2 regions of the Ruminococcus sp. 1001136sp1 genome follow, and region 2 is predicted to be linked to the other one. Evidence: a T-box and tRNA genes for the amino acid it is inferred to sense, from the RefSeq annotation. Region 2 holds a T-box; the other holds one or more tRNA genes.

Region 1 (16,479 bases), on a different contig from region 2:
TAAGATTATCCGAACTTTCGCATATTACTCAGATCGGAAAAATCAATCATTTTGATTTCTTCAACGTTGCCGGTTGAGCCCATTGGGCAAACGGCGTAGTTTCGCGTCTCATTTCCTATAGTAAGTTTTACCACATAATGCCATATGGACCATGATGGAGAGCCAACCGGATAATCACCAAAGCAATAATGAATATCATCAAATCCACCGACTAATTCAGCGAACTCACCGAGAACTGACGGTGATGTGCTAGAGTTCCAACGGTAAGTTACAAAAAATGGCTCATTGGGATCTGCTGCCAGATCGACTGTATGATCGTTATATCTGGTTAAATATTTAAAGCGGCCTGGTTCTCTGAGGTAGGCACTTATAGCGTCCATCTTTTCAAAAGGAGTCATATCAGCAGTTGTAGTTTTGTTAATAATGTCAATCATCCATGCGTTTTTGGCCTGTTTATAATCCAGAACATTTAATGTCACTGTATTTGCAACCGTATAACCTGATAATGAATATTCCCTGAATTCTACAGTGTTGGTTCCTGCTTCGAAAAATATCGCGTATTTGATATAACCGCCTTTTACTTTCTCTAATGAAGTAGTTCCTGAGTCATTGTTTTCTAAAGGAATATCATCAAAGAAACGAGATGAACCACTTCTGTATGCGCTGGTCCGCGAGTCATTTCCATTAAAAATCAAGGAAAAAGAGTTCGGATCCGGATTGTCTGTCTTTATAAAAAAAGGTTTGGGACAACCGGTGTAAATATCTGCCTTCTGTTTGTCCAGACCATAAATTTCATATGTATATTTAGCTGGTGCAGTTCCTTCTTTATCGTGTGCAGGCAGATCAGCTTTGGGAATCGGTGTGGGTGTAGGAACCGGTGTGGATGTAGGCGTTGGTGTAGGTGTAGGGGTAGGGGTTGCACTTTGGTGGGTACTGTTTGTCTTTTTGTTTGTTGTGCAATGGCCTGTAGAAGACCATTTGGAATAATATTTTTTTCCTTTAACAGTCATGTAAGTGCGGGTTTGCATATAATATGTAGTCCCGGCACGGAGGCCATTGAGAAAAATTGTGTTGTTTTTGTTACCTTTGACTGTTATAGTTTTGGCATTTTTTAGTTTTGAATTAGTGGCATAGCGCAGCTGGTAACCACTGGTCTGGGAGGTTTGTCTTTTTATTACTACAGTTGTAGCTGCTGTTTTTGCATAGATATTCATGATCTGGGCTTTCGGCGGTAAAATGACAAACTGTTTTTTAGCAGTACCGGTATAAGTGCCTTTTCCAATAATCTGAACCGTGTAAGTTCCTACTTTTTTGCAGCCTTTAGAGTACTTTACAATATAGTTTTTCTTTTCCTTCAAGACTTTTCCTTTATAAGTTACTCTTACTTTGGGACGCTGTACCTTTTTATTATAGGTAAGCTTTGTGGCTGATAATTTAATCCTGGTATTTTTCACATTTACCTTTGCTGCGGCAAATACCTGGCTTGAACTGCAAAACAGAAGCAGTAAAATAATGAGGCAGAGGTGAATCTGCCGGTGTAGATGATGATTTTTTTTCATGGCTTTTTACTCCTTTTATATGATAAGTTTATTGGGTTTTATAAAAATATAACTATTTATGACCAGACCGTAGCAGCCATTTCTGGTCAATCTTTTTTACCTCATCATCTGCAAAACGGATATGCAGCCGGACGGAATTGGACAGCTGTACGATTTCCTCTACAGTGCCTTCTCCGAATTTGGGATGAGTTACCATATCGTTTACCTGGAATTTTATTTCGCTATGTTTGGCGCTTTTGTAGGCCTGTTCACGGCGGTAGGTGTCCCGGATGGGAACTGTCTTGTCGTGAATAGGGTTTTTCAGAGCTTTGTCATAATCGTGCTTCAGAAGGCTTTCTCCGATTCTATAATAGGGAGTAGGCGCGGCGCCCACAAGAGAACAGCAGTATTTCCAGGCGCTCCCGTGTTTCCCGGCTTGCCAGTTGTACTGCGCCGGTATTTTCATATTGTACTGCATATAATGGGCGTATTCGTGCTTATAAAGATCCAGGCGATCCTCTTTGGAAAGAGGCTTCTTTACGGCATAACCAATAAACAGAAGGGAAAAATAGAAGCCTTCCTTTTCATGAGAAGAAGCAGGTGTATAAGAGCCAAGTACAGCCTCATCGTAACCAAAGCGGATAGGCACAGAAGCTCCCCGAAGCCCAAACCTGCGGTCAAGAGTCTGGAACAAAGCGCGGATCTGAGCTTCGTGGATGGTAGCTTCATTATCAAGAAGTTTACGGATAGATGGGTCAATATTCATGCAGTTACTCCTTTAAAAATTATTAACTGGAAAAAATACATGCCAAGTTTTATGGCGTTTGACTTGAAAACTCCCACTGACAGATCGCGAAGCGACTGCGTTCATGAGCAAGTAGCGAAGCGGACATTCCAGGTCCGCTTCGCTGATAGATAAAAAAAATAGATGCTGCAATCTGCAACATCTATAATAGCGAGAGGGGGATTCGAACCCTCGACACCGCGGGTATGAACCGCGTGCTCTAGCCAACTGAGCTATCTCGCCATATTCAATTAAAAAAACTTTTGCTGAAAAGTCTGTGCGTATAAAAGACTATCAGCAAAGTAGCGAGAGGGGGATTCGAACCCTCGACACCGCGGGTATGAACCGCGTGCTCTAGCCAACTGAGCTATCTCGCCATATTCAATTAAAAAAACTTTTGCTGAAAAGTCTGTGCGTATAAAAGACTATCAGCAAAGTAGCGAGAGGGGGATTCGAACCCTCGACACCGCGGGTATGAACCGCGTGCTCTAGCCAACTGAGCTATCTCGCCATATTCATTTCATAAGTATGGGGCCTACAGGGCTCGAACCTGTGACCCTCTGCTTGTAAGGCAGATGCTCTCCCAGCTGAGCTAAGACCCCATATACAAACTGTGAAGTATCTTCTCTTCCGCAGCTCGCTTTGCTATTATACTATTAACTGTCGCAAATTGTCAACAACTTTTTTAAATTTTTTCAAAAAAATTTAGAATTATATTTTTTTACTATTTTATTGGAAAAAAAGAAAACTAGAGCCTGTTTGCAAAATCTCCCGCAAAGTGGGGCGTGCAGATTGCAGAAAGCCTTTCTCAAACATGCTCTGGAAACAGAAATTTTTATTTTGGGTCCTTATTTGCAAAAAGCGGAAAACAATTTGGCAAGTAAGGTTCTTTCCAAAATGAGAATTGGTGTTATACTGAGTCTGTAAACAAGAAGAACAAACAAAAGCATACCGGATACCTGCAAGAAGAAAAAGAACGGACGCAGCGTATTCGTATGGTCTCATAAGAAAGGGCTTACAAACTCGCTCTGAGATCATAATTGCGATCAGCTGACAATTGTTTTTCCTATTAGGAAACGTCAGTTGGCGATACGAAAAATAGAAGAGGAGAAGATGGTATGAAGATTTTAGATTCCAAATTTATGAAGGGCTTTATCAAAATGGCAGACGATGGTTTCCAGCAGGGCTGGCATGAGAGAAATGGCGGAAACTTAAGCTATCGTCTGAAAGCAGAAGAAGTAGAAATGATCCGTCCCCGTCTGAATGCACCAGGTGAGTGGCAGCCTATCGGCACAGAGGTGCCGGGACTTGCAGGAGAGTTTTTCCTAGTAACCGGAAGCGGCAAATATTTCAGAAACATAGCAGTTGACCCGGAAGCATGTCTTGCAATCATTGAACTGGATGACAAGGGTGTTAATTACAGGATCCGCTGGGGACTGGTAGAAGGCGGCCGCCCAACCAGCGAGCTTCCAACCCACCTTATGAATCATGAGGTAAAAAAGAAGCTTACAAACGGCAGACATCGTGTTATTTATCACGCACATACAACCAACACCATCGCATTAACCTTTGTCCTTCCACTGGATGACAAGGTATTTACAAGAGAGCTGTGGGAGTCTGCAACAGAATGCCCGGTTGTTTTCCCAGATGGCGTAGGCGTTGTAGGCTGGATGGTACCAGGCGGAAGAGAAATTGCAGTAAAAACAGCGGAGCTGATGAAGAAATATGACGTTGTTATCTGGGCACATCATGGAATGTTCTGCTCCGGTGAGGACTTTGACCTGACCTTTGGCCTTCTCCATACAGTAGAGAAGTCCGCGGAAATCCTGGTGAAGGTAATGTCCATGGCACCGCGTAAGCTTCAGACCATTACTCCTGATGATTTCCGCGCAGTAGCCAAAGACTTTCATGTTACTTTACCGGAAGAATTTCTTTATGAAAAAGAGCAGTAAGTAAATTAATATAATAATGTGAGATCTGTCTGTGATGAGAAAATTCACAGGCAGATTTTTTACGTTAGAGGAAATCAATTTTAATAAATGTTTATAAAATATGAAAAAATTGCTTGACAATTCATTGCCCGTATGCTATTTTAAATAAAAATTCAATTCAACGAACTAAACCGATGAAGCGGGAATAAAAACAATCGTGCACCCACAGAGAGTCCGGGAGGCTGAGAGCCGGGCGGTAAGGCAGTTTGTTAAATGGGCCGCTGAGGGCGCATGGAAAGGCAGAATGAGTGCAGAAGAAATGCAGACATATCTGATTGAAGCATGAAAGAAGATTCTGCAGAAGCCAAGTATTATGCGACGTAGGACATACGTCAGTTGTCAGGAATATGATGGTATTCCGTTAAGAGCACGATTTTATCGTGAAGCAAGGTGGCACCGCGGGTGAATATTCAGACCCGTCCTTGACAGATATGGAAATTCTGTCCTGGACGGGTTTTTTGTGTACTAGAAAATTACTCCGTAATGTTCCTGTTACACCTAAAAACGCTCTGCGAGGATGCGGCGCGTGCACTGTTCAGGAAATAAATCGGGAGGTGTTCTATGTATCCAACATTTGATAAAATCAGGGAAATGGCAACAGGAGATTACAAAAGAATTCCAATCTGCAAAGAGTTATACGCAGACAGCTACACACCAGTAGAGATGATGCGGATTCTGCAAAAGGCGAGTCATCACTGCTATCTGCTGGAAAGCGCCAGCCAGAGCGAAGCGTGGGGCAGGTATTCTTTTCTGGGATATGACCCTTCCATGGAAATCACCTGTACAGACGGAATCCTGCGAATTCGAAAAACCAGTAAGACGGAAACTTTTGGTAGAAGCGGCAATGCTGCAGAAAGCAGTACAGAAAGCAGTACAGAAGAGGTTCGACAGGTTGCCCATCCAGGCGATGCCATCCGTGAAATCATCAGTCAGTACAAAAGTCCGGTTATGGACGATATGCCCACATTTACCGGCGGTCTGGTAGGTTACTTCTCCTACGACTACATCAAATACAGTGAGCCCAAGCTGGAACTAAAAGATAAGGAACAGCAGGATTTTCGGGATCTGGATCTGATGCTGTTTAATGATGTGATCGCATTCGACCACTACCGTCAGAAGGTTTTTCTTATTACAGGTGTGATGACAGATGATCTGGAAAAGTCCTATAAACAGGCCTGTGAAAAACTGGAAGAAATGACAGAGCTGATCAAAAAGGGTGAGAAAAAAATCTTTCCTCCGATCAGGCTTAAATCTGAAATCCAGCCTCAGTTCGTTAAAGAAAAATATTGCCAGATGGTGGAAACGGCGAAGCATTATATCCACGAGGGCGATATTTTCCAGGTGGTTTTGTCAAACCCCATGAGGGCAAAAGCAGAGGGCAGCCTGTTTGATACTTACCGTGTTCTGAGAGCTACCAACCCATCCCCCTACATGTTCTATTTTTCCAGTGATGACATTGAAATCGCAGGTGCCTCCCCGGAGACACTGGTGAAATTAGAGCATGGCAAGTTAAGCACTTTCCCACTGGCAGGAACAAGGCCGCGAGGAAAAACACCGGAAGAGGACAAAGCCCTGGAAGCAGATCTTCTTCAGGATGAAAAAGAGCTTGCCGAGCACAACATGCTTGTAGATCTGGGAAGAAACGATATTGGAAAAATCAGTGAGCTTGGCAGCGTAAAAGTGGAAAAATACCTGACTGTGGAACGTTATTCCTGTGTCATGCACCTGGGCTCCACAGTAACAGGAACTATCAAAAAGGGCAAAGATGCCATAGACGCAGTGGATGCCATCTTACCTGCAGGAACCCTTTCAGGGGCACCGAAATTCCGTGCCTGCCAGATCATTCAGGAACTGGAACAAAGCAAGAGAGGCATTTACGGCGGTGCAATCGGATATGTGGATTTCACAGGAAATCTGGATGTGTGCATTGCAATCCGTCTGGTATATAAGAAAAAAGATGAAATCTGTATCCGGTCGGGAGCCGGAATCGTGGCAGACAGCGTACCGGAAAAAGAATTTGAAGAGTGCCAGAATAAGGCAAGAGCGGTGGTAAGGGCCATCAGCCAGGCAGAGGAGGGATTAGAATGATTTTACTGATTGATAATTACGACAGCTTTTCCTATAACCTGTATCAGCTGATCGGGTCCGTTAATCCGGATATTCAGGTGGTTCGAAATGACGAAATTTCCCTGGGAGAAATAGAGAAGCTGGCACCGGAAGCAATTGTTCTTTCCCCGGGTCCTGGAAGACCGGAGGAGGCAGGCATCTGTATTCCGGTGATCAAAGAGTTCGCTGGAAAAATCCCAATTCTGGGTGTGTGTCTGGGACATCAGAGCATCTGCGAAGCCTTTGGCGGAGTGGTTTCCTATGCAAAAGAACTGAAGCATGGGAAAAGAGATGAGATGATCCAGTGCGGTTCCAATGTCCTGTTTAAGGGACTCCCGAAAAAGTTCCCGGCAGCAAGATATCATTCCCTGGCAGCAATAGAAGAGACTCTTCCGGAGGAGCTGGTTGTGACAGCCAGAGCAGAAGATGGAGAAATCATGGCAGTGGAGCATAAGGAATATCCGGTTTATGGTGTACAGTTTCATCCTGAGTCTGTTATGACTCCCGATGGAAGGAAGATGATTGAGAATTTTCTAGAGCGTGTTTGAAAAAGGCTTTCTGCAAGATGTGCGTCACAATTTGTGGGAGATTTTGTCCGGATGAGGGCGCCGTAGCGGGCTACGGCAACCGAATTCGGGCAAAATCTCCCGCAAAGTGGGGCGTGCAGATTGCGGGAATGATTTTTCAAACACGCTCTGGAAGCGCAAGTCAGATTTGACAATTTATAAAGGACAACATCAGAGAGGAGCAGAAAAAATGATCAGAGAAAGTATTATCAAATTATCGAAGAAACAGAACTTAACCTATCAGGAAGCAGAAGAGGTAATGGACGAGATTATGAGCGGAAAAGCTACTCCGGTACAAATGTCAGCCTATCTGACTGCTCTGGCATTGAAAGGGGAAACTATTGATGAGATTACCGCTTCCGCGGCAGGCATGAGAGCACACTGCATCAAGCTGCTTCATAACATGGATGTACTGGAAATCGTAGGTACTGGTGGAGACGGCTCCAATTCCTTTAACATTTCCACTACTGCCTCCCTTGTGATCGCAGCAGGAGGTGTACCGGTAGCAAAGCATGGAAACAGAGCTGCTTCTTCAAAATCAGGAGCCGCAGATGTGCTGGAAGCTCTGGGCGTTAAGATCACAATTCCACCGGAAAAAAGCCAGGAGCTTTTGGAAAAAATCGGAATCTGCTTCCTGTTTGCCCAGAACTATCACATTGCAATGAAGTATGTGGCTCCAATCCGTAAAGAGCTGGGAATCCGTACTGTATTTAATATTCTTGGACCGTTAAGCAACCCGGCTGGCGCCAATATGGAGCTGATGGGTGTTTATGATGAAGCCCTTGTTGAGCCTCTTGCGCAGGTTATGGCAAATCTTGGAGTAACAAGAGGAATGGTTGTCTTTGGACAGGACAGTCTGGATGAAATTTCCATGAGTGCACCGACTTCTGTATGTGAGATCAAAGATGGCAAATTTACATCCTATGTACTCACTCCGGAGCAGTTTGACTATGAGCGCTGCACAAAAGAGGAGCTTCAGGGAGGAACCCCGCAGGAGAACGCCGAAATCACAAAAGCAATTCTGGAAGGCAAAGAGACAGGTGCGAAACGTCATGCAGTTTGCCTGAATGCTGGTGCCGCACTTTATATTGCAGGCAAAGCAGCTTCCATTGAAGAAGGTGTGAAGATGGCAGAGCAGCTGATCGACAGCGGGGCTGCCCTGAAGAAACTGGAAGAATTTATACAAAAGAGTAATCAAGAGTGAAAAATAAACACAAATAATAACAAAAATAACAATAATCACATCACAAAACAAAATAGCACTGAAAAAAATAACAATATAACTCATTTGGATAAAGATGACGACAAGAGAGAATGACATCACAGAGAGTTTTACAGGAGATAGAATGAGTATTTTAAACGAGATAGCAGCGCGCACAAAAGAGCGTATTGCGGAGGAAAAATTTAAATTCCCATTAAGGGAACTTATCTCACAGCAGAATTCCGATCTGGCGAAACATGCCGAGGAAAAAATCTCTTTTCTGGAGGCATTAAAAAAGCCGGGAATGTCTTACATCTGTGAAGTAAAAAAAGCGTCTCCTTCAAAAGGATTGATCGCACCAGATTTTCCTTATCTGGACATTGCAAAGGAATATGAGCAGGCCGGTGCTTCTGCAATCTCCTGTCTCACAGAGCCCTTTTATTTCCAGGGCGCAGACAGGTATTTGCAGGAAATTTCCCAGGCAGTGAATATTCCGGTGCTTCGAAAGGATTTTACAGTAGATGAGTACATGCTCTACCAGGCAAAAGCATTTGGGGCTTCCGCTGTACTTCTGATTTGTGCGATTCTTGATAACAGCCAGTTAAAAGCCTTTGGGGAACTGGCACAGGAGCTGGGGCTGGATGCTCTGGTAGAAGCTCATGATCAGTGGGAAGTGGACCGTGCTTTGAATCTTGGAGCAAAAATCGTGGGAGTGAACAACCGGAATCTCCATGATTTTACCGTTGATATGGGAAACAGTATCAGACTGCGGAACATGGCACCTGCTGATACGGTGTTTGTTTCCGAAAGTGGTATTAAGACAGCGGAGGATATCCGTATATTATATGAAAACAAAGTAGATGCAGTCCTGATCGGGGAGACCTTAATGCGCAGCCCTGACAAGAAAGCGGCACTTGGGGCATTAAATGCAGGGATTGTCTGAGCTGACTCATGGTGATAAGTGATATTCCATGCACGCTCTGGCAATCTAAGATGTACAATGTGCTGATAAAATAGTTGGAAAATAAAAAATTAAAGAAAAGGAACGAAACAGTATGGCAAAATTAAAAATTTGCGGTCTGACCTGCAAAGAGGATATTGAAGCCGTAAATGGAGCAAAACCGGATTTTGCGGGATTCATAATTGAAGTTCCAGGAAGAAGACGAAGCCTTACGGCAGAACAGGTCAAAGTCCTGGTTAAGGGACTGGACAAGGAAATCCTTCCCGTAGGTGTATTCGTAAACGCTGCCCCGGAACTCCCCATTTCCTTATTAAGAGATGGCACCCTATGGGCAGCCCAGCTTCACGGGGATGAAGACGAAGACTACATCGAAAAAATCCAGAATATGACTGGAAAGCCTGTCATCAAGGCCTTTTCCATAAAAACACCCGAAGATGTACAGCGGGCCCTTCGAAGCCCTGCCGACTACATCCTCTTAGACCAGGGCGCAGGAGGAACCGGCGAACCTTTCGACTGGACCCTGGTTCCCCCAGTCCGTCGCCCATTCTTCCTTGCCGGAGGAATCGGTCCCGAAAACCTCCGCAGCGCCATCGGAACCTTACACCCATGGGCTGTAGACCTGAGCAGCAGCCTGGAAACCGATGGAAGAAAAGACCGGGCGAAAATACAGCAGATTGCCCGTATGCTGAAGCAGATTAATACACTGGAAGCATACAGAAAAGAGCGAGAAGCAGATTTAGAGTGAAAAAAGTAATTCATATACAAAACAGCGAAACGAAAGGAACCAACACTATGTCAAACGGAAGATTTGGAATCCACGGCGGCCAGTATATCCCCGAAACCCTGATGAACGCGGTGATCGAACTGGAAGAAGCATACAACCACTATAAAGACGACCCGGAATTCAACCGGGAGCTTACAGAACTTTTAAATGAATATGCAGGAAGACCATCCCGCCTCTACTACGCAGCTCACATGACCGAAGACCTTGGCGGCGCAAAGGTTTATCTAAAAAGAGAAGACTTAAACCACACCGGCGCCCACAAGATCAACAACGTCTTAGGTCAGGTGCTTCTTGCCAAAAAAATGGGCAAAACCCGTGTCATCGCGGAAACTGGAGCAGGACAGCATGGTGTAGCCACAGCCACAGCAGCAGCCCTTATGGGAATGGAATGCGAGGTATTCATGGGAAAAGAAGACACCGAGCGCCAGGCATTAAATGTATATAAGATGTGTCTCCTTGGAGCAAAAGTTCATCCTGTAACCTCCGGAACTGCCACCCTGAAAGATGCCGTATCCGAGACCATGCGTGAATGGACCAACCGTATAGCAGATACCCATTATGTACTGGGCTCCGTTATGGGCCCTCACCCTTTCCCAACCATTGTCCGCGATTTCCAGGCAGTTATCTCCAAAGAAATCAAAGAACAGATGCTGGAAAAAGAAGGCAGGCTTCCAGATGCAGTCCTTGCCTGTGTAGGCGGCGGTTCCAATGCCATCGGAACCTTTTACCACTTTATTGAAGACAAAGATGTACAGCTGATCGGCTGCGAGGCAGCAGGCCGTGGCGTAAATACTGCAGAGACCGCAGCCACCATTGCCACTGGCAGACTTGGAATCTTCCATGGAATGAAATCCTATTTCTGCCAGGACGAGTACGGACAGATCGCGCCGGTTTACTCTATTTCCGCAGGACTGGATTATCCGGGAATCGGACCGGAGCATGCCCACCTTTACGACACTGGTCGTGCCCAGTATGTACCTGTAACAGATGAAGAAGCAGTAGAAGCCTTTGAATATCTTTCCAAAACAGAAGGAATCATTCCTGCCATTGAAAGCGCCCACGCTGTTGCCTATGCAAGAAAAATCGTGCCCCAGATGGGCAAGGATCAGTGCGTAGTCATTACCATTTCCGGCAGGGGTGACAAAGACTGTGCAGCAATCGCAAGATACAGAGGGGAGGATATCCATGAGTAACCGAATTTCAGAAGCATTTGCAAAAGGAAAAGCATTTATCCCATTTATCACCTGCGGAGATCCATCTCTGGAGATCACCGAGCAGCTTGTCTATGCAATGGAGGAAGCAGGCGCAGACCTTATTGAGCTTGGAATCCCGTTTTCCGACCCGACAGCAGAAGGTCCTGTGATCCAGGAAGCCAATGTGCGTGCACTGAGCGGCGGAGTAACCACAGACAAGATCTTTGACATGGTGGTAAAAATCCGTAAAAAAACCAGTATCCCAATGGTATTTATGACTTACGCAAACGTTGTTTTTTCCTATGGAACAGAGCGTTTCATCAGGAAAGCAGCAGAAATTGGAATGGATGGACTGATTCTTCCTGATGTACCTTTTGAGGAAAAAGAGGAGTTCGACGTGGTCTGCAAACAGTATGGTCTGGAGCTGATTTCCTTGATTGCCCCCACATCCCACGATCGGATCACCCGGATTGCAAAAGAGGCAAATGGCTTCGTATACTGCGTTTCCTCCCTTGGCGTAACCGGAACCAGAACCCAGATCACCACCGATATAGGAGCAATGGTGAAGCTGGTAAAAGCTGCAAAGGACATTCCCTGTGCAGTAGGCTTCGGCATCTCCACCCCGGAGCAGGCAAAGAAAATGGCTGCCCAGTCTGACGGTGCGATTGTAGGCTCCGCCATTGTGAAAATTTGTGCCGCACATGGAGAAAACTGCGTCCCATATGTAAAGGATTATGTAAAGTCTATGAAAGACGCTGTGCGTGAGGCTTAAGCAGGAAGAATATAAAAAATGGAAAAGAAATGCTTCAGTTTTTCCAAAAATAAGCAGAACAGACCAAAAAAATTTAGCTTGTTTTAATTCTAAAAAGACTATAAAAGAGGGCAAAAGCGTTGACATTTTGCCCTCTTTTTTTTATAGTATCATATGTGAATTAATTTTATGTGTAAAATAAATGGTAATGAAAAAGAGGAATGAAGTTGGAGAAAAAACTGGTATTTATTTTTAATCCCAAAGCAGGGAAGGGCAAGATCAAGACATCTCTGATGGATATAGTAGATATCTTTAATAAAGGCGGTTATGAGGTGATCATCCGCGCAACTCAGGCCCCGAAGGATGCCTATGAACAGGTGAAGAAATATGCAGACAAGGTGGATCTGATCGTCTGCAGCGGCGGTGACGGCACGCTGGATGAAGTGGTTACAGGAATTACCGAGGTGGGAAGCAAGGTTCCGGTCGGATACATACCGGCAGGAAGCACCAATGACTTTGCCAACAGCCTTTTTATGCCGAAAAATATGCTGGATGCGGCATCTATGATCATGAAGGAAGAGATTTACAGATGCGACGTAGGCAGATTTAACAGCCAGACTTTTGCCTATGTAGCTGCTTTTGGTCTTTTTACAGATGTGTCTTATGAGACAAGTCAGGATCTGAAGAACATTCTGGGTCATCTTGCTTATGTCCTGGAAGGTGCCAAGAGACTTCTGGATATCAAGGCTTACCATATGAAAGTGACAACAGAGAATGGTGTGATCGAAGATAATTTTATCTACGGCATGGTCACCAATTCCAGATCTGTGGGCGGATTTAAGAACCTGACCAAGGATGTGGATATGAACGACGGCCTTTTTGAGGTCACTTTGATCGTACAGCCTAAGAACCCGCTGGAAATGCAGGAGATTGTCCGGAATCTTCTCAACATGGAGGACAATTCTGACCTGATCTATTCTTTCAAGGCCCGGAAGCTTACAGTAGAAGCAGAGGAAGAAGTAGCATGGACACTGGATGGTGAGTACGGCGGAAGCCCAAGGCTGGTAGAGATTGAGAATCTGCAGCAGGCACTGAATCTTTGCCTGAAGAGCGACAAGTAAACAGGGTGAGACCGGCTGGTATCATCAGAGAGAATTTTTGCGCGTTTTTTGCCTTGCACCTGTGAAAGCATTAAGTGCTTACATGTGAAAAAATAAGAACCAGTAATGTGTGATGAATCGTTGTTTATGGAGAGAAGGTACCGCAGATAAATGGCAGCCTGGGGAAATAAGCAGCGAGATGAACGAGAGGAGAGGAACAATGGGAGATTATGTTAATGTGAAGGAATTATTCGGATGTGATGTATTCAATGATTCCGTCATGCAGGACCGTCTGCCGAAGAAGGTTTACAAAGAACTGAAGAAAACCATTGAAGAGGGCAAGGAGCTTTCCATGGAGGTTGCAGATGTGGTTGCCCACGAGATGAAGGAATGGGCCATCGAGAAGGGTGCCACTCATTACAGTCACTGGTTTCAGCCCCTTACAGGCGTAACTGCAGAGAAGCACGATGCATTTATCACCGCACCTATGGAGAATGGAAAAGTCCTTCAGAGCTTTTCTGGTAAAGAGCTGATCAAGGGAGAGCCGGATGCATCTTCTTTTCCATCTGGCGGACTTCGTGCCACCTTTGAGGCAAGAGGCTATACAACATGGGATTGTACCTCACCGGCTTTTGTAAGACATGATGCAGCAGGTGGAACCTTATGCATTCCTACCGCTTTCTGTTCCTATACAGGAGAAGCGCTGGATCAGAAGACACCGCTTCTTCGTTCTATGGAAGCCATCAATACACAGGCGTTAAGACTTCTCAGACTTTTCGGAAATACGACCTCCAAACGGGTGACACCATCTGTTGGTGCAGAGCAGGAGTATTTCCTTGTTGATAAAGAGAAATATATGCAGAGAAAGGATCTGGTTTACACCGGACGCACTCTTTTCGGAGCCATGCCTCCGAAAGGACAGGAGATGGATGACCATTATTTCGGAACCATCCGTCAGAGAGTTTCCGCATATATGAAAGAAGTAAATGAAGAGTGCTGGAAGCTGGGAGTTACAGCCAAGACCCAGCACAATGAGGTTGCACCGGCACAGCATGAGCTTGCGCCGATCTATGCACCTGTTAATATTGCAGCAGATCACAACCAGATCATGATGCGTATCCTGAAAAAGGTGGCAAGCCGTCACGGCATGCGCTGTCTGCTTCACGAGAAACCTTTTGCAGGCTTGAATGGTTCCGGTAAGCACAATAACTGGTCCCTGACTACTGATGACGGAATTAATCTTCTGGAGCCGGGTAAGACACCACATGAGAACATTCAGTTCCTTCTGGTTCTGACCTGTATCCTGAAAGCAGTTGACAAGCATGCAGATCTTCTTCGTGAGTCCGCAGCAGATGTTGGAAATGACAAGCGCCTTGGCGGTCATGAGGCTCCGCCAGCTGTTATTTCGGTTTTCCTTGGAGAGCAGCTTGAGGATGTGCTGGAGCAGCTGATCAGCACTGGTACTGCTACAAGAAGTAAGACCGGGGAGAAAATGGATACAGGCGTTAAGACGCTTCCGGATTTCATGAAGGATGCTACAGACCGTAACCGTACTTCACCCTTTGCTTTTACCGGCAATAAATTCGAGTTTCGTATGGTTGGTTCCAAGGATTCCATTTCCGCATGCAATGTGGTGCTGAATACCATTACTGCTGAGGCGTTTAAGGAAGCCTGCGATGTTCTGGAGAGCGCAGAAGACTTTGATCTGGCAGTCCATGATCTGATCAAGGAATATGCTACCAAGCATCAGAGAATCGTATTTAACGGCAATGGCTATGCTCCTGAATGGGAAAAAGAGGCACGCCGCCGCGGACTTCCTGTTCTGCCATCTATGGTAGATGCCATTCCGGCACTTACTACAGATAAGGCTGTAGAACTGTTCGGAGAATTTGGAGTATTTACAAAGACTGAGCTGGAGTCCAGAGCGGAGATCCAGTATGAGATTTATGCGAAAGCAATTAACATCGAAGCGAAAACCATGGTGGACATGGCAACCAAGCAGATCATTCCGGCAGTTATCAAGTATACAACTGTACTGGCAGAGTCCATCAATCAGGTGAAGGCAGTTGGACCAATTGACGTGAGCGTTCAGATGGATCTTCTGAAGAAAGCAAGCAAGCTTCTGAAAGAAGTGAACAGTACCATGAATAAGCTGAGCAAGCTGGTAGATCAGATCGAGACGCATCCGGAAGGACGTGACAGGGCAGTGTTCTGCAGAGAGAAACTGGTTCCGGCAATGGAGAAATTAAGAGAGCCGGTTGACGAACTGGAAATGTTAGTGGATAAAGATATGTGGCCGATGCCATCTTATGGAGATCTGGTGTTTGAGCCGTAAAGTGATCAGGAGGACTGTAGCCGCAGTCCTCTTTTCTATTAAAGAGATAAAGTGAAAGCAGGAAAAAGATGAGTGAATTTGATTTTTTAGAGGAACAAGGCGTCAGTGCGGCGCTTATTAAGGCGGCGGAAGAGTTTCGACAGGAATATGGTGTTTCAGAGGAAGCGAAGCACAGACGGATAAAGCCGGCGCTGCCATTTTATGGGAAGGAAACATTGGAGATGGCCATGGCAGCGGTGCTGGAGCAGGAGAATCTGCTTCTGGCAGGACCGAAGGCTACGGGAAAGAATGTGCTGGCAGAGAATCTGGCATATATTTTCGGGAGACCGGTGTATAACGTGTCCTTCCATGTGAATACAAACAGCGGTGACCTGATTGGAACAGATACTTTCGTGGATAATCAGGTGAAGCTGCGTAAGGGAAGTATTTACCAGTGCGCAGAGGAAGGCGGATTCGGTATTCTGGATGAGATCAATATGGCGAAGAATGATGCGGTTTCTGTACTTCACGCCACATTGGATTACCGCCGGTCCATTGATGTGCCAGGATATGACAAAATAGACCTTCACCCGGCGGCAAGATTTATTGGAACCATGAATTACGGGTATGCCGGAACCAAGGAGCTGAATGAGGCTCTGGTTTCCCGTTTCCTGGTGATCGACATGCCGGCGCAGAATGAGGAAACGCTTGGTTTTATTTTCAACAGGATGTTCCCTGATGCAAAGAAAGAGGCTGTGGAGCAGTTTATGGGAGTATTTCTGGATCTGCAGCAGAAATCCATGAACAGTGAAATTTCCACAAAGCCGTTGGATCTTCGCGGCCTGCTTGCTGCCATGAAGATCGTGCGTACCGGGCTTTCCCCATGGCAGGCGGTACGCATGGGCATTGTGAATAAAACATTTGATGTGTTTGAGAAGGAAATCGTGGAGGATGTGGTGCGAACCAGAATTCCACAGGGCTGGACCCGGGAAGATGTTTATGGAGAATAAAGAAAACGAATCTTTAAAAATTTCTGCCAAATTGGTTGATCTTGAAGATGCAGAGGAATTTTTGAAGAAATCAGCTATTGGGAAAGAAAAAATTAAAATTGCAGCTGGGGATAAGAAATCAGAAAAAGTTTCAATGGAAGTACCTGTAGCGGAGAAAAGCGAAAATTTTCAGGCAAGAGA
Region 2 (16,479 bases):
CTTTTAAACTTTTAGAGTATAAGGATACCCCTGCTACTTATTTTTCTTCTGATTCTAAAGAATTGAAAATAAAAGTTGGAAGTATAAATACGGTATATGAATATGGTTTGCTAGGTGAGGAACCCAATGGCAATGTTTATGTCAGCGGATCTTCAGGAGAAGATATTGTGAAATGTTTATATGAAGGAAATGATATACGTTGTGTACTGAATCTTGGTTCATCTAAATATAGCTTTGCATTGGAAGCAGGCAATATCGCAGAGCTAATTGATGAAGGCGGATATGGTGCGCCGTTAGATGAGGAAGGCAGGAAGGAAAGAAAAAGTAAACATGAAATAGAAGAAGCGCAGGAAAGCAGCAGGAAAAAACAGGAAGCAGAGCTTGCACAGGCGGAGAAGGTTATAAAATCCAAAGATGATTTTATTGCTGCATATGTGAATCATACAGATGCGGATAATGACTATGAAAGTGGATTTTATTACTTCAAAGCTCATGCAGACGAGTTTGAGACTTTAACAGAAGAGGAATTATCCTCCATTTTTCCATGCAGATTCCGGTATTATACTGTTAATTGGGCAATTGGCGGAACCACTGGTGCCGGAGACCTTTATGAATATGATGCAGATGGTAATACAAAACAGCTTGGAAGCTTTGGAACAGATGACAGCTATCGCACAAGAGAAGAAATAAATCCCAACTGGCCTGAGATTAATGGAAGCTGGCGAATCGAAGATGGAAAACTGATCCGAACAATTACATCTGGAAATCAGGAAAAACGTTATATTGTGAAATCATTAGACCGTGACGGCTATTATTTATTATGCTTTGAAAGTGCAACCGGCGAGGTGAATGCGGTTATGATGATTGTTTTATATGATGAGAACAATATGCCATTGTATGAATTTACAGAAAATTAAGTACAAAATAGCGAGAGAAGCTATGCGGGGAGGGACTGTGGTCCGCACAAATTAAACGAAACGGGAGAGACACATTTTGAGAGTTTTTAAGAGTGAAAAATGGGTTAGGGACACCTGATTTACATATTAAAAATGACGGAAGTCTGCCCAAAAAGGGAATCACGAAAGTGATTCCCTTTTATAAAAAGCTTTATTTTATGCGATTCCCCGGTAAAAATTATTCTCCGAAATATCTCTTAAGCAGACCAGCGAATGCTTTTCCGTGTCTTGCTTCGTCTCTTGCCATCTCATGAACTGTGTCATGGATTGCGTCAAGGTTAGCTGCTTTAGCGCGTTTCGCAAGATCAGTCTTACCAGCTGTTGCACCGTTCTCAGCGGCTACACGCATCTCAAGGTTCTTCTTGGTGCTGTCTGTAACAACTTCACCTAATAACTCAGCGAATTTAGCTGCGTGCTCTGCTTCTTCATAAGCAGCTTTCTCATAATACATACCAACTTCCGGATATCCTTCTCTGTGAGCAACACGTGCCATAGCAAGATACATACCAACCTCAGAGCACTCGCCCTCGAAGTTTGCTCTTAAATCAGCAAGGATGTCTTCGCTGACACCTTTAGCAACGCCTACAACATGCTCAGCTGCCCATGCCATTTCATCATCCTGTTTCGTAAATTTCTCAGCCGGAGCCTTGCAGATTGGACATACTTCCGGAGCTGTGTCACCTTCATGAACATAACCACATACACTACATACCCATTTAGCCATAATTAAATTCTCCTTTTCTTATATAAAATTTTTATTTAGTTTTTAATAATAGTAATCATTACTGTTTTATGGTAACATATTGTTTCTTGCTTGTCAAGAGTTATTGAAACTTTTTTCTAACAGGATCGAATGTTCACTTAAAGTTTGGTGCTGTGGCCATTGCTTGTCGAGCGGCTGTAATTCCCTACAGAATAGCTATGATCAGAAAATGAAAAATTTATTCAACTGATTAGTGAGACTCTTCCTTCAGGCATTCCTTGCAAATTCCGAAAAATCTTGCTTTATAATCGGAAATCTGACCATCCTTAAAGTCAGCTGCAATACTCTCAAGGCTTTTATCAATATGTTCGCTGAATACGTCCATCACTCTGCCGCAGCGGGTGCACATAAAGTGACAATGGGGAACGGTGCGGGCATCGAATCGGTCTGCTCCGCCAAAGCTGGAAAGCTTCTGTATTTCACCCAGATCAGCGAGAAGAGAGAGGTTTCGGTATACAGTTCCAAGGCTGATGTTTGGATAAATCTGCTTCATATTCTCATAAACAAAATCAGCGGTGGGATGGTCGGTTCTGCCAGTAAGAAACTCCTTAATAGATTCTCTCTGGCGGCTGTATTTCAATGTGGCCATCTGATTCCTCCTTTCTCTCGATAATAGTAATTGTTACTGATATTAATATACAAGATAATTGCAAATTTGTCAATAGTAATTTGGCTAAATTTACACTAAAATTATAAATATTGCATCGCTGTAAAATGATAAATTTGGGTTTACAAACCCATTAAAATGTGATACGCTCTTTTATATGAATTTATAAGCCAAACCCATAGAAAAAGAGAGTACATTTGCGTACCGCATTACAGAGAATCCCCCGGGAGATGAGCAGTTAAGAGTTGCTTTTCCAGGCTGAGAGGGGGTGTGTATGGAACAGATGGAAGATGGCTTTGGAGGGGCGCAGTTGAAGTAATTTAGGCTGCGACAGGAACGCCTGTTATAGCGTAAGGGTATGAAGGTACCCGGTGAGATTCCCGAAGATGGTTTTTCCATCTGTACCGTGAGGCGGGAATGAATAGAAGTGGTAACACGGGATAACTCGTCTTCTCAGTATATTTGAGAAGACGTTTTTTTATGTTGTGACAGGAAGGAGAAGTTTAACCAGCTCTTTTTGTTACACAGAAAAGGAGGAAATACAATGAGTAAACCAAAATATTACATCACCACAGCCATTGCCTATACATCTGGCAAGCCGCACATTGGCAATACCTACGAGGCGGTTCTGGCAGACGCCATTGCGCGTTATAAAAGACAGCAGGGCTACGACGTATTTTTCCAGACCGGAACTGACGAGCATGGCCAGAAGATTGAGCTGAAAGCAGAAGAAGCAGGTGTTACACCTAAGGAATTCGTTGATAACGTATCCGGTCAGATCAAGAATATCTGGGATCTGATGAACACATCCTATGACAAATTCATCCGTACCACAGATGCAGACCATGAGAAACAGGTACAGAAGATTTTCAAGAAAATGTATGCAAAAGGGGACATCTACAAAGGAGAGTACGAGGGAATGTACTGTACTCCATGCGAGTCCTTCTTTACAGAATCCCAGCTTGTAGACGGAAAATGTCCGGACTGCGGACGCCCATGCGTACCAGCTAAAGAAGAGGCTTATTTCTTCAAAATGAGCAAATACGCAGACCGTCTGATCGAGCACATTAAGACACATCCGGAATTCATTCAGCCGGAATCCCGTAAGAACGAGATGATGAACAACTTCCTTCTTCCGGGACTTCAGGATCTGTGCGTATCCAGAACTTCTTTCAAATGGGGAATTCCGGTAGACTTTGATCCGAAGCATGTTGTATATGTATGGCTGGATGCCCTGACCAACTATATTACCGGAATCGGTTATGATTGCGATGGAGACAATTCTGAACTGTTTAACAAGATGTGGCCTGCCGACCTTCATCTTATTGGAAAAGATATCATCCGTTTCCATACTATTTACTGGCCAATCTTCCTGATGTCACTGGATCTGCCTCTTCCGAAGCAGGTATTCGGTCATCCGTGGCTTCTCCAGGGCGATGGAAAAATGAGCAAATCCAAAGGAAACGTTATCTACGCAGACGAGCTGGTTGATTTCTTCGGCGTTGATGCTGTCCGTTATTTCGTACTTCATGAAATGCCGTTTGACAACGATGGTGTGATCACCTGGGAGCTGATGGTAGAGCGTATGAATTCCGAGCTGGCAAATACTCTTGGAAACCTGGTAAACCGTACCATCTCCATGTCAAACAAATACTTTGGCGGCGTGGTAGAGAATAAAGGCGTAACAGAACCTGTTGACGATGATCTGAAGAGCTTCATTCTTTCTGTTCCTGCAAAGGTTGATGCAAAGATGGAGAAACTTCGTGTAGCAGATGCCATCACAGAAGTGTTCACTATTTTCAAACGCTGCAACAAATATATTGATGAGACAATGCCATGGGCACTTGCAAAGGATGAGTCCAAACAGGATCGTCTTGCAACCGTTCTTTACAATCTGGTTGAGGGCATTTGCATTGGAACCACTCTTCTTGAGTCCTTTATGCCGGACACAACAAAGAGAATCCTTGGTCAGTTAAATGCTTCTGAGAGAACTCTTGAGGATCTGAAGACATTTGGACTGTATCCGTCAGGAAACAAGGTAACAGACAAACCGGAGATCCTTTTTGCCCGTATGGACATCAAAGAAGTTATGGAAAAAGTAAACGAGCTTCATCCACCGAAAGAAGAGCCGAAGGAAGAAAAGCCAGAGGAGAAGGTTGTAGATATTGAGGCGAAGCCGGAGATCACATTTGATGATTTCGCAAAGCTTCAGTTCCAGGTTGGTGAGGTTATTGCCTGTGAGGCGGTGAAGAAATCCAAGAAGCTTCTTTGCTCCCAGGTTAAGATTGGAAGCCAGGTTCGCCAGATCGTATCTGGAATCAAGGCTTACTATACACCAGAGGAAATGGTTGGCAAAAAGGTTATGGTAGTAACCAACTTAAAACCAGCGAAACTTGCAGGAATTCTTAGTGAGGGAATGATTCTCTGCGCAGAGGATGCTGAGGGAAATGTATGCGTAGTCAGCCCTGAAAAAAATATGCCGACAGGATCTGAAATCTGCTGATTTTGACCGGAAGCGTCCATCTGATATAGCCGGAATATAATACAATAGGTTAATATTGTTATAAAAAGGGACGAATTATGTGTAATAAACTAAGCCATTTTGATAAAAATGGTAATGCTGTTATGGTGGATGTCTCGGATAAACCGATTACCCACAGAACTGCAATTGCAACAGGTTCTATCCAGGTTGGAGCAGAAATCATGGAGCATCTTACTGCAGGCACTGTGGCAAAGGGAGACGTTCTTGGCGTTGCCAGAGTTGCCGGGATCATGTCTGTGAAGCACACCTCGGATCTGGTACCTATGTGCCATCCTTTGCCGGTTACCAAATGTACCATTGATTTCGAAATTGAAAAAGAAAATGGAATTATCCGCACTTTTTGCACTGTGAAGACAGACGGTAAAACCGGTGTGGAAATGGAAGCCCTTACAGGTGTGCAGGTGACTCTTCTTACAATTTATGATATGTGCAAGGCAATCGACAAGCATATGGTGATGACGGATATTCACCTGGTAGAGAAAACTGGCGGTAAGAGTGGAGATTTTTTATTCAAAGAAATAAAAACGAAGGGGGGAGAAAAATGAAACGAGTAGCAATTATCACATCCAGTGATATGGGATTTCAGGGCAAGCGGGAAGATTTAAGCGGTCCGGCAATTAAGGAAATCGCAGAAAGAGAAGGCTATCAGGTAGTATCTATGGATATTCTTCCGGATGACCGTGCCATGCTTTCCAGACGAATGGCGGAAATCGCAGATGAGAATCAGGCAGAACTGATTTTGACTACTGGTGGAACAGGTTTTTCCCCGCGGGATGTTATGCCGGAGGCCACCGAAGATATCACAGAACGTAAGGTTCCAGGAATCTCGGAAGCCATCCGCGCCTACAGCATGACGATCACAAAACGCGCCATGCTCAGCCGCGCCACAGCCGGAATCCGGAAAAAGACTCTGATCATTAATCTTCCAGGCAGTCCGAAAGCAGTAAAGGAGAGTCTGGAATACATTATTGGAGCTCTTGGTCATGGCATTGAGATTATGACCGGGGAAGCTGGAAATTGTGCAAGGCAGTAAATATTCATAAATTTTATAGTAAATGAGAATCCCCTCCACTATGCAGCAGTTGCTTTTGTGGAGGGGATTCTTAGTTTGTGGGCTGACGAAGACTGCTTATGGCTGCTCTTTCATAGTTTTAAAATACTGGCTTGTTACAATCAGTGAATTGTGCACCATATCTTCCAGTGCCTGATCGGTAAAATATGCGGCGTGAGGCAGCATAAGTACATTAGAGCCTGTTTGAAAAATCATTCCCGCAATCTGCACGCCCCACTTTGCGGGAGATTTCACCCGAATTCGGTTGCCGTAGCCCGCTACGGCGCCCTCATCCGAGCGAAATCTCCCACAAATTGTGACGCACATCTTGCAGAAAGCCTTTTTCAAACACGCTCTAGGAAGATCTATAATTCGAAATTTTTACGAATTACATTTGCAAGCAGCTCTGCAGTACCGTCAATTCCGAAATTGTTGCTGTTCAGCATCAAATCCATATATTCGGTACTTCCTGGCTGTTGACCAAATGTCGCAATCAGTTCGCTGATGCTGTTGTATGCAGGTTCAAAAGCAGAAGTGTCAGGCGTGTTTTCCAAGTATTCCAAAACGTAGCTGACGGCAGCGGCAGTACCATAGATAAGTCCGTCCTCGTCCAGATCAAATTCCGGGGTATGGTGATTAGCGCCGGAACCTAATTCGTCATTTTTTATTCTCACGAAGGTTTCTACACCTGGAAACAGGCTGCACATATAACTGAAGGTTTCAGATGCCATCCATGGCTCACAATCATATATGACATCTTCGCCGATCTGTTTCTTGATAGAATCAATATAGGTTTTTCTGCATGCAGGATAGTTCTCTGTAGGTAAAAGCTGTTCCAGCAATTTAAACTGGTAGGTACAGTAATTAAGAGGACAAATTGCAGCAACAATTCGTTCAAATTCTTTGATAAATTCTTCTCCGCTGCTTCGATCCATCATTCGGATGCTTCCCTCGCAGGTAAGCTTGTCGGGAATCAGGTTAAAGGTTGCTCCTGCATTGACAGAGCCCAGAGACCAGGTCAGAACGGTGTTTGGTTTTATGTATTTTAACCGGAGTGTATCAAGGTTGGAATATATGTCATGGAAACAGTCAATTACACTGTGAGCAAGATCCGGTCTGGAACCGTGTCCGCCTTTTCCATTTATTTCAAGTACGAAGTGGTAAAGACCTGACATGGCAGAACCCTGGCAGCAGGAAAGTTTTCCTGTGGGAATGTCCCAACGCACATGAGAGGCGTAGCAGGTGTCAAACTTCATGTCCTTTTCTGCCATATAAGCCAAAAGCTTTTCTATATTCCGATGTCCTTCTTCTCCTTCCTCAAACATAAGGACAACGCGTCCATTTAGGGATGCTTCCATATTCTTCAGTATTTTTGCGGCGCTAAGAAGCATAGCAATGTGGCCGTCATGGCCGAAGCCATGCATAACACCAGGATTTTTGGAAATACATACTTTTTTATTCTTTAGATTAGTCTCGGATTCCAGTATGGGAAGTGCATCGATGTCGGATCTGAGAAGAACTGTTTTTCCGGTACTGTCTCCGTTTATATATGCAAAAATGCTACCGCCTGGTACCTAGACATAAGGAATATCAATTTTTTCAAGCTTCACATTATCTGTCGAATCTTCTGAATTGTCAAGTATTTTTTGTGTTTTTGAAATTGTGTTTAAAATAGTTCGATGTTCGTTCTATTCACAGTAACAACTAAAATAGAACTTCCAAAAAGAGGTTTATAACACTTTACTGGTATGATTTTAGTATGCTATAATTGTTGTATTTCAAAGAAAAATGAGGCAGAAAAATGATATTTGATACACATGCACATTATGATGATGAGGCATTTGACGAAGACAGAGATCAGCTCCTTTCTTCCATGAAAGACGGGGGAGTGGGCTGTATTGTAAATGTGTGCGCGTCAGCCGGGGGATTTGGCGGGACCTTGGAATTGATAAAAGCGTATCCTTTTGTGTATGGCGCAGTGGGGGTTCATCCCGACGATGCAGGAATTATGACACAGGATACTCTGGATGAGATCCGGCGTCTTTCCCATTTGAAGAAAATGGTCGCCATCGGAGAAATTGGTCTGGACTATTACTGGCATAAGGAAGCGGCGGAGCATAAACAGCAGCAGGAGATGTTCCGGGCCCAGATGGACATTGCCAGGGAGGAGAAGCTGCCATTTATGATCCACAGCCGGGATGCAGCCGAGGACACTCTGGAGATTGTAAAGGAATATATGAAAAAAGATATGTCCGGCGGAATCATTCACTGTTTTTCCTACAGTAAGGAGATTGCGGCGGAATATTTGAAAATGGGACTTTATCTTGGCATTGGCGGCGTGCTTACTTTCAAAAATGCAAAGAAGCTGAAAGAAGTAGCTGCCATAGCGCCGCTGTCCCAGATCGTTCTGGAAACGGACTGCCCTTATATGGCACCGGAGCCCAATCGAGGCAGGAGAAATTCTTCCTTGAATCTGCCCTATGTTGCAGAAGCCCTGGCGCAGATTAAGGGAATTACTGCAGAAGAAGTAATTGCAGTGACGGAAGAGAATGCGAAGCGGTTATTATTCAGAGCGTAAATTTTGACGGACAAGGAGACAAGTAGTGCAAAGTCAGTTAGTATTTCAGGAAGAAAAAGAGAGGGAACGACTGAGAAGACAGAATTTGCTGTTGTCACAGGCAGAGAAACCTGCGTTAGAGCATTTTTTTAAGGGGAAGCCAGAACTTTCTGTTCTGGATATTGGTTGCAATGATGGAGCCCGAACCTTTCACCGCTTTTCAGATGACAGGATTTCCAGGGTGATTGGCCTGGAGTATAATCAGCAGCTTGTGGAAAGAGCCAACAGTCAGTACGGAAATACTAAATTTTCTTTTTATCAGATGGATGTGGATCGGGATTCGTTTTCCGCGGATTTTCAGAAGCTATGCACGGAACCGGAAGACAGAGAATTTGATCTGATCTGTCTTTCTTTTGTATTAATGCATTTGCATGATGGGGAAAAGCTGCTTCGCACATTGAAGAATTTTTTGAAAAAAGGCGGAGTGATTTTTATCACAGAAAGCAATGACCGCATATCCACTTTGGCTCCAGATGAAAAGAATCTTCTTGGACAGTTTCTGGATATCTTAAAAGAGGACAAATACGCAGGAAAAAGAGAAACCGGTCAGGCCGTTCCCGGCTGGCTGACCAACTGCGGATACGATCATATCCATGTCTGGTGCAAGGGGATTTCCGCTGCCAAAGGCGAACAGCAGCAAAAAGAAGATATTTTCCAGACCTTTTTTTCCTATTTGCCCGAGGATGTGGAAATCTTGCTGGCAGAAGAACCGGATAACAGAAAATATCAGGACTGGCAGAACTGGCTGAAGAAGAATTATGAAGAGCTTCAGCAGCTGATTCTGAGTGAGGAATCGGAGATTACAATGGGCATGCAGATTTTGTCCTGTGAGAAGGGAAGCTTATGACACAAAAGACAGGGAGGTTTGGGGCTTCTGGCAGAGAATTTTGTCTGTGTTCATTGGAAAAAGAGGATATTGAGGAAACACTGCAGCTTATGGACCGGTGCGTAGGCGAAAATCTGTATCAGAAAGAAGAGCTTGAGCAGGCCATTGGAAGCAGTGAACGGGCATTCCTTCTGCTGAGAACTGCAGAAGGAGAACTTGCAGGATATATTTATTACTATCTTACCAATGAGAAGAAGATTGCAGAGGATACCAGGCTTACGGAACAGAAAATCCAACGGGTATGCCAGCAGGATACTTTGGCACCTGTTGGCAAGATTCAGTCAGTAGGAATAAAAGAAGCATTTCGCAGACAGGGGCTGGCAGTTTGGCTTATGAAGTATGCGTTGAGGCAGTTTGCGGAGAAGGGCATAGGGGAAGTGTTTATCATCTGCTGGAATGCAGGCGGTAAAGTTCCTCTGGAAAGGGCACTTCAGGAATGCAGGTTTGTTCATCTTTTTTCTGCAAAGATGATCTGGTATAATAAAAAAGAACTTTATTGTCCATATTGCAAAGGACGCTGCAAGTGTGATGCAGAGGTCTATTTTAAGAAAGTTAAGGAAAGGAATTGCAAATGAAAATAAAACTTCTTCCTAAATTTATACTTTCACTTGGCGTGATCGGTGTAATCCTTACCATTGCCATTTCTCTTTTCAGCTATAGAAGCTCCAGATCCTATCTGGAAAATCTATATGCACAGAGGGTAATGACGAACAGCAATAGTATTGCAGATATGATGTCGGTTTCGGATGTGAAGAAAATCCTGGCAGAAGGTGGGGACAAGACAGAAGAATATTCGGAAATGGTTACGTTGTTTAACAAGCTGAAAAAGGACGGCGATGTTACATATCTGTCTCTGGTTGTTCCGGATGAAGACAGTGTTCATTTCTACATAGATGCCCTGGTTGAGGAATTGGGAGATGATCCTGCGAATCAGATTGCCTATGGAAGTGACATTTTGTACACTGACGCTGCAAATCCTGATGATCCTGCTGACATGGAGAAATATATTACCATATGGAACCAATATCAGCAGAATAAAGGTGTGGATCATCCGCTTGTGACGGACAACAGCTATGGCTATAATTACACGGGTATTTCGGTGATTCTGGACGAGAATGGAAAGGCTCTAGCAGAAATTCAGTATATTCTGGATATGAAAGAGGTCAGGAATTATCTGAATTCCTTTCTTATCAATATGTTTCTGATTTCTTTTTGCATTATCGCAGTGACGATGGCCGCGTATATTGTCTTTGTGCGAAAGACAATCACCAGACCGATCAGCAGGCTGGCTAATTTTACCCAGGAGATTACAGAGAGCGGAAAGTTTGAGAATCAGAGAATTACCATGAAAACTGGTGATGAGATCGAGGCACTAAGTGACTCTTTTAACTTTATGATGGAAGAGCTTGAAAATTACATTGCCAATCTGTCCAAAGTGACTGCCGAGAAGGAGCGAATCGGCACTGAGCTGGATATTGCCAGGAATATTCAGGCATCCATGCTGCCATGTATTTTCCCGGCCTTTCCGGATCGTAAGGAATTTGATATTTATGCAACTATGACACCTGCAAAAGAAGTTGGCGGTGATTTTTACGATTTCTTCATGGTAGATGAGACACATCTGGCAATTGTTATGGCCGATGTATCCGGAAAAGGTGTTCCGGCTGCGCTCTTTATGGTCATTGGAAAAACGCTTATCAAGGATCACACTACACCAGGAAGAGATTTGGGGGAGGTTTTCTCTACTGTAAATAATCTTCTTTGTGAGGCAAACAGTGAAGGCTTGTTTATCACTGCTTTTGAAGGTGTGCTGGATCTGGTGACAGGAGAGTTCTGTTTCGTAAATGCTGGACATGAAATGCCGTTTATCTGTAAAGCAGGCGCCAGTTTTGAGGCATATAAGATCCGTCCAGGCTTTGTCCTCGCCGGATTTGAAGATATGAACTATAAAGCCGGCAGTATGACGCTGGATGTGGGAGATTTGATCTTCCAGTATACAGACGGTGTGACTGAGGCTACAAATGTAGAAAATCAGCTTTATGGAATGGAGCGTCTGGAGCAGGTTCTGAATCGTGTAAAAGACAGAACACCATCAGAAATTCTGCCTGAAGTGAAAAAAGATATTGATGCTTTTGTGGGAGAGGCACCGCAGTTTGATGATATTACCATGCTTTGCGTAGAGTATAAGGCGAAGATGGAAAAAGCATGATCGGGCAAAAAAAGGCTGAATTCTGGAAATGAGATAATTTCCGGAATTCAGCCTTTTTCAAATATGCTCTGGTCAAAAATCTATTTAGTACCAAAAATTCTGTCGCCTGCATCGCCAAGTCCCGGGCAGATATAAGCGCGGTCGTTCAGTTCTCTGTCCAGATGTCCTACATAGATCTGCACATCCGGGTGCACCTCATGAAGTCGTTTCAGACCTTCCGGAGCAGCGATAACAAACATACATTTAATGCTCTTTCCACCATGTTGTTTGATGAAGTTAACAGCGGAGATAGCAGAGCCGCCAGTTGCAAGCATGGGGTCAACCATAACGATGAGACGCTGGTCGATAGGATCCGGAAGCTTACAATAGTACTCATGAGGCTCATGAGTAACCGGGTCACGGTAAAGACCAATATGACCGATCTTGGCAGATGGAACCAGAGTGGTGATACCATTTACCATACCCAGACCTGCACGAAGTACAGGAACAACAGCAAGCTTCTTACCAGAAATCATAGGAGTTCTGCAAGTCTCAATAGGAGTCTCAACTTCAACATCCTCAAGAGGAAGATCGCGAAGAGCTTCAAAACCCATAAGAACTGCAATCTCCTCAATAAGTTTGCGGAATTCATTTGTTCCGGTCTCCTTATTACGAAGAATGGAAATCTTATGCTGGATCAGCGGGTGATCCATAATAAAAACATTGTCCATATCTGAAAAATTTGACATGATAAAAACCTCCGTAGTGTGATAAAGTTGCCATTGCCCTATGCAATAACAATCGTTACTGTTCACTCCGTGATCAGTAACACGCTTCGCGATGCACAGAAATCATGCATTCGCATGATTTCGCGCCGCACTTCTCGGGTTTTCTGTGAACTTTGTTCGCAAAAAACACCTCGCGGAACGTTACCAGTGAACAGGAACTAACAATCCCTTCAGAACTTTTTTCAAATAGGCTCTATAGCGTATTGAAAATGCTTTATGGGAATACTGTAAAAATCATATCGCACTTTCTATAGAAAGTCAATAATTGTAAAAAATTGTCGCATACTTTATACTATAACAAGATTGCTGTTCACAGTATAGACCGTATAGGAAGAAATCATGCGAATGTATGATTTCTGTGCATTGTGAAGCGCGTTACCAGTCAGGTCGTGAACAGGCGCTAGAGCGTGTTTGAAAAATCATTCCCGCAATCTGCACGCCCCACTTTGCGGTATATTTTGCCCGAATTCAGTTGCCGTAGCCCGCTACGGCGCCTTCATCCGGACAAAATCTCCCACAAATTGTGACGCACATCTTGCAGAAAGCCTTTTTCAAACACGCTCTAAGGGAAAAGGAGGAACTATATTTATGAAATTCAGAGTTGAGGGCATTTATGATGCCAAAAAGCTTGGAATCCCACAGATGCTGATCCTGGGACTCCAGCATATGTTCGCCATGTTTGGCGCTACCATTCTGGTGCCGATCCTGGTAAACAACTATTTTCACGGCGAGGGCTTATCCATTCAGGTAACCCTGTTCTGTGCCGGATTTGGAACACTTCTGTTCCATGTACTGACTAAGCTGAAGGTACCTGCATTCCTGGGATCATCATTTGCATTTCTTGGCGGATTCGCCACAGTTGCAGAGCTTGACACCGGAATTTTTGCCAACATGTCTTATGGAGAGAAGCTTCCATATGCATGTGGCGGTGTGTTTGTAGCAGGACTTCTGTATCTGGTACTTGCAATGATCGTCAAGGTAATTGGCGTAAAGCGCGTCATGCGTTATCTGCCTCCGGTTGTAACTGGTCCGATTATTATCTGTATTGGTCTTAGCCTTGCACCGTCTGCAATCAGCAACGCATCCCAGAACTGGATCCTTGCTTTGATCGCACTTGGAACTGTTATTTTCTTCAACATCTGGGGCGTTGGAATGTTCCGTATTATTCCGATTCTGATGGGTATTGTTGTTTCTTATGTGGTTGCCCTGATCATGAATGCCTTGGGTATGACAAACGCAGATGGAAGTGCTATCCTCAGCTTTGCAGGAGTAGCAAGTGCGCCGATCGTAGGTGTTCCGAAATTCTTCCTCTGCAAATTTAACATTACTGCAATCCTTGCAATGGCACCGATCGCAATTGCTTCCATGATGGAGCACATTGGCGATATTTCTGCTATTTCCGCAACGGTTGACCGCAATTTCATCGAAGACCCGGGGCTTCACCGTACACTTCTGGGTGACGGACTTGCAACCTCTCTGTCAGCACTGATCGGTGGACCTGCAAATACAACTTACGGAGAGAACACCAGTGTTCTTGCTCTGAGCCGTGTTTACGACCCGAAGGTAATCCGTCTGGCTGCTATTTATGCAGTTATCCTCAGCTTTATCCCGAAGATGGCTGAGGTGATCAGTTCCCTTCCGTCTGCGATCATCGGTGGTATCAGTTTTATTCTTTATGGAATGATCTCTGCTGTTGGTGTCCGTAATGTAGCTGAGAACAAAGTAGACCTGACACGTTCTCGTAACCTGGTTATTACAGCGGTTATCCTGGTTTGTGGTCTTGGCATTTCCGATGGACTTACATTTACCATCGCAGGCGCACATATTACTCTTACAGGACTTGCACTTGCTGCAATTGTAGGAATCCTGCTGAACGCCGTTCTTCCGGGAAATGACTATGTGTTTGAGACTGCAAAGAAGAAAGAGGAGATGGAAGACGACTGATCCGGCTGGCTTTCCTATATGGTGATGCTGCCGGCAGGTGAAATGTCTGTTTAGCTGATATATAAAAAGAACTCGATTGAAAGTAAATAAATGCGGGAGTCTTTTTCAAAGAGGCTCTAAGTACATTTATTTGCCATGTATGAATCGAGTTCTTTTTTATGTTGTAATAGAAAATGCTGTTGGAATTTCCTATTACCGGGCAGAATCGCACTGCGGCGGATGGGGGAGGTGTCGTTCAAGGTGACCTGCCGCAGGCGGAGAATTCTGCAAGAAGGAATCTTTTTTAGAAGCTTCCGCCTGTACCTCCGTGATCGCTGTCTGAGCTGCCGGAGGAACTGTCACTATCCTTCGGTTTCGCTGTTTTGGTAACTGTGTGATACAGGAAAATATCGTTTGATCTTGTCAGTGCCATACTTCCCTGGCGCACATAATCCACTGCGCTGTCCTGTGTCCGTACGCTTTTCAGCTGGGCTCTCATGCCCATGGTGCACAGAAACGCAAGCACAAGACCGATTCCCAGGGAAATGAGAATCCATATGGGAGAAAAGGGCTCTGTATAAGGCTCCCCGTTAGCAGCCATTTCCAACAGATCCTGACACAGATCTGCGTAGGTATCGAAAGCGCCGTAGAAGTTTTCATCCTTTAACAGAGGCTCTACATTTTCCTTCAGATAAGCAAGTCCGTCATCGTTAAACGCAATCATACCATATCCGTGGGTGGTAATGTGCCATTCACGGTCGCCAATGCTGACCATGAACAGGATTCCGTCGTGGTTTTCGCCGGTTCCGTAACCATTCTCATCGAAGAAATGATCTGTAAAGTAGTTCATCTCATTGCCGTCTTTCGACTCTACTGTGGCAACTGCCACTTCCAGATTGTATTCCCCGGTGATGGCTTCCAGCTTATCCAGAAGCTGGGATTCTTCTTCATCTGTGAGAAGATCCGCCTCGTCCAGGACAAGGGAAAATTCGGAGGCTGCAAAGTCCTGATAAGAGTCATCTTCCTCACTGCCGGATCCGCCAAAGCTGTTGGAAGCTTCGGCCTGTACCGTAACAGCTCCCGTACCTGGCAAAGCAGTAGTAAAAAGCGCATCCGTGCCTGGAATAACTGCACTGAAAAGGCTTCCTGCTCCCAGCACTGCCGCCAGAATAATTCCAAATGATTGTTTTTTCATGGCATGTTCCTCCTTAACAAAATGTGTGAATCAGCCATGCAATGGCGTAAGCAGCAACGGAAAAACCTGCAGTAAGTCCAAGGAACCATTTAGTGAAAATACCTTTATCTACAGGCAGATTTCCTACAAATTTACCAGTCTGTCCGTTCATGCCGAACAGATAGTGGTTGCCCTTCCAGGTGGTGGAAAGAAGCCATACCGGGAAAAGGGCATAGTGGGTTTTACCGCCTTTTAACTGAATACGGGTATCTTCAGGGGTAACGCTGTCATAACCGATGACCGTATCGCGAAAAGCATCCTCAGCGGCTTTTCTTACACGCTGGTTGGCGCGCTCAGCAGATTCTTCTGCGGATACATCATATTTGTCCGCAACGTATCCTGCCAGGTAAGGAGTGGCAAAGTCCACAGCCTCGGAAATTACGTAAGGCTCCAGAGACTCTGTTAAATCATTGTCAATTTTGGAAGAACCGTCTACCGGAATCTGGTCGAACCCGATGTTTCCAGCACGGAAAACAGAGTAATGGCTGGTTTCCGTATAATCATAGTCGCTGTCACTCCAGAAACGGGTCTTGGTGGCATGATAGCGGATATCTGCAGAAGCGTCGGTGTCAAAAAGCCAGAAAGGCACATAAACACCTTTGATCTCGTCAATGTGATTTTCCTTTTTAAATACTTTGGGTAAAAGGATCTTGCCGTGAAGATGTTTGGTCAGACCTTCTTTGGCTGCCTTTTTGTCCAGCTTAAACGGAATGATAAAATCCGGACGCAGGGTACCGGAAAATTTGCCGGACATTACTACCGGATTGCCGCAGAATGGGCAGGAGGAAGCACCTGTGCTTTCATCGGCAACGATTTCTCCGCCGCAGGACTGGCATATGTAAACGGACATTCCGCTGGCTTCATCTTCCTTCCAGGAGTTGTCTGAAGCACTCTCCCAGTTCAATTCATCAGATTGCTGGTTAG

Evidence for each region. The T-box of region 2 lies ahead of metG (methionine--tRNA ligase). A T-box ahead of a tRNA ligase gene usually reads a tRNA of that ligase, here a tRNA-Met.
Region 1: it encodes a tRNA-Met, which carries the amino acid that the T-box ahead of metG (methionine--tRNA ligase) is inferred to sense. The anticodon was not compared.

The regions. Positions count from the first base shown of each region.
Region 1 covers NZ_JBDPGY010000005.1:117,643-134,121, forward strand. Annotated here, with positions in the region: gene ABHC48_RS06065 (hypothetical protein) at 6-1,559, opposite strand; gene ABHC48_RS06070 (hypothetical protein) at 1,612-2,304, opposite strand; tRNA gene ABHC48_RS06075 (tRNA-Met) at 2,492-2,565, opposite strand; tRNA gene ABHC48_RS06080 (tRNA-Met) at 2,626-2,699, opposite strand; tRNA gene ABHC48_RS06085 (tRNA-Met) at 2,760-2,833, opposite strand; tRNA gene ABHC48_RS06090 (tRNA-Val) at 2,852-2,924, opposite strand; gene rhaD (rhamnulose-1-phosphate aldolase) at 3,441-4,274, shown strand; gene ABHC48_RS06100 (hypothetical protein) at 4,471-4,599, shown strand; gene trpE (anthranilate synthase component I) at 4,875-6,401, shown strand; gene ABHC48_RS06110 (aminodeoxychorismate/anthranilate synthase component II) at 6,398-6,967, shown strand; partial or broken gene ABHC48_RS06115 (DUF6783 domain-containing protein) at 6,901-7,047, opposite strand; gene ABHC48_RS06120 (DUF6783 domain-containing protein) at 6,985-7,137, shown strand; gene trpD (anthranilate phosphoribosyltransferase) at 7,176-8,189, shown strand; gene trpC (indole-3-glycerol phosphate synthase TrpC) at 8,332-9,129, shown strand; gene ABHC48_RS06135 (phosphoribosylanthranilate isomerase) at 9,242-9,892, shown strand; gene trpB (tryptophan synthase subunit beta) at 9,940-11,124, shown strand; gene trpA (tryptophan synthase subunit alpha) at 11,117-11,896, shown strand; gene ABHC48_RS06150 (diacylglycerol kinase family protein) at 12,103-12,996, shown strand; gene ABHC48_RS06155 (glutamine synthetase III) at 13,196-15,310, shown strand; gene ABHC48_RS06160 (MoxR family ATPase) at 15,379-16,299, shown strand; gene ABHC48_RS06165 (nitric oxide reductase activation protein) at 16,289-16,479, shown strand, end outside.
Region 2 covers NZ_JBDPGY010000001.1:122,842-139,320, reverse strand. Annotated here, with positions in the region: gene ABHC48_RS00695 (hypothetical protein) at 1-917, shown strand, start outside; gene ABHC48_RS00690 (NADH peroxidase) at 1,135-1,680, opposite strand; gene ABHC48_RS00685 (transcriptional repressor) at 1,910-2,308, opposite strand; T-box leader at 2,497-2,782, shown strand; gene metG (methionine--tRNA ligase) at 2,871-4,829, shown strand; gene moaC (cyclic pyranopterin monophosphate synthase MoaC) at 4,907-5,413, shown strand; gene ABHC48_RS00670 (MogA/MoaB family molybdenum cofactor biosynthesis protein) at 5,410-5,901, shown strand; gene ABHC48_RS00665 (DUF6783 domain-containing protein) at 5,998-6,246, opposite strand; gene ABHC48_RS00660 (DUF6783 domain-containing protein) at 6,145-6,399, shown strand; gene ABHC48_RS00655 (amidohydrolase) at 6,285-7,478, opposite strand; gene ABHC48_RS00650 (TatD family hydrolase) at 7,721-8,497, shown strand; gene ABHC48_RS00645 (class I SAM-dependent methyltransferase) at 8,523-9,383, shown strand; gene ABHC48_RS00640 (GNAT family N-acetyltransferase) at 9,380-9,997, shown strand; gene ABHC48_RS00635 (SpoIIE family protein phosphatase) at 9,994-11,631, shown strand; gene upp (uracil phosphoribosyltransferase) at 11,712-12,341, opposite strand; gene ABHC48_RS00625 (DUF6783 domain-containing protein) at 12,774-12,836, opposite strand; gene ABHC48_RS00620 (DUF6783 domain-containing protein) at 12,867-12,932, opposite strand; gene ABHC48_RS00615 (uracil-xanthine permease family protein) at 12,987-14,342, shown strand; gene ABHC48_RS00610 (TPM domain-containing protein) at 14,626-15,516, opposite strand; gene ABHC48_RS00605 (hypothetical protein) at 15,530-16,479, opposite strand, start outside.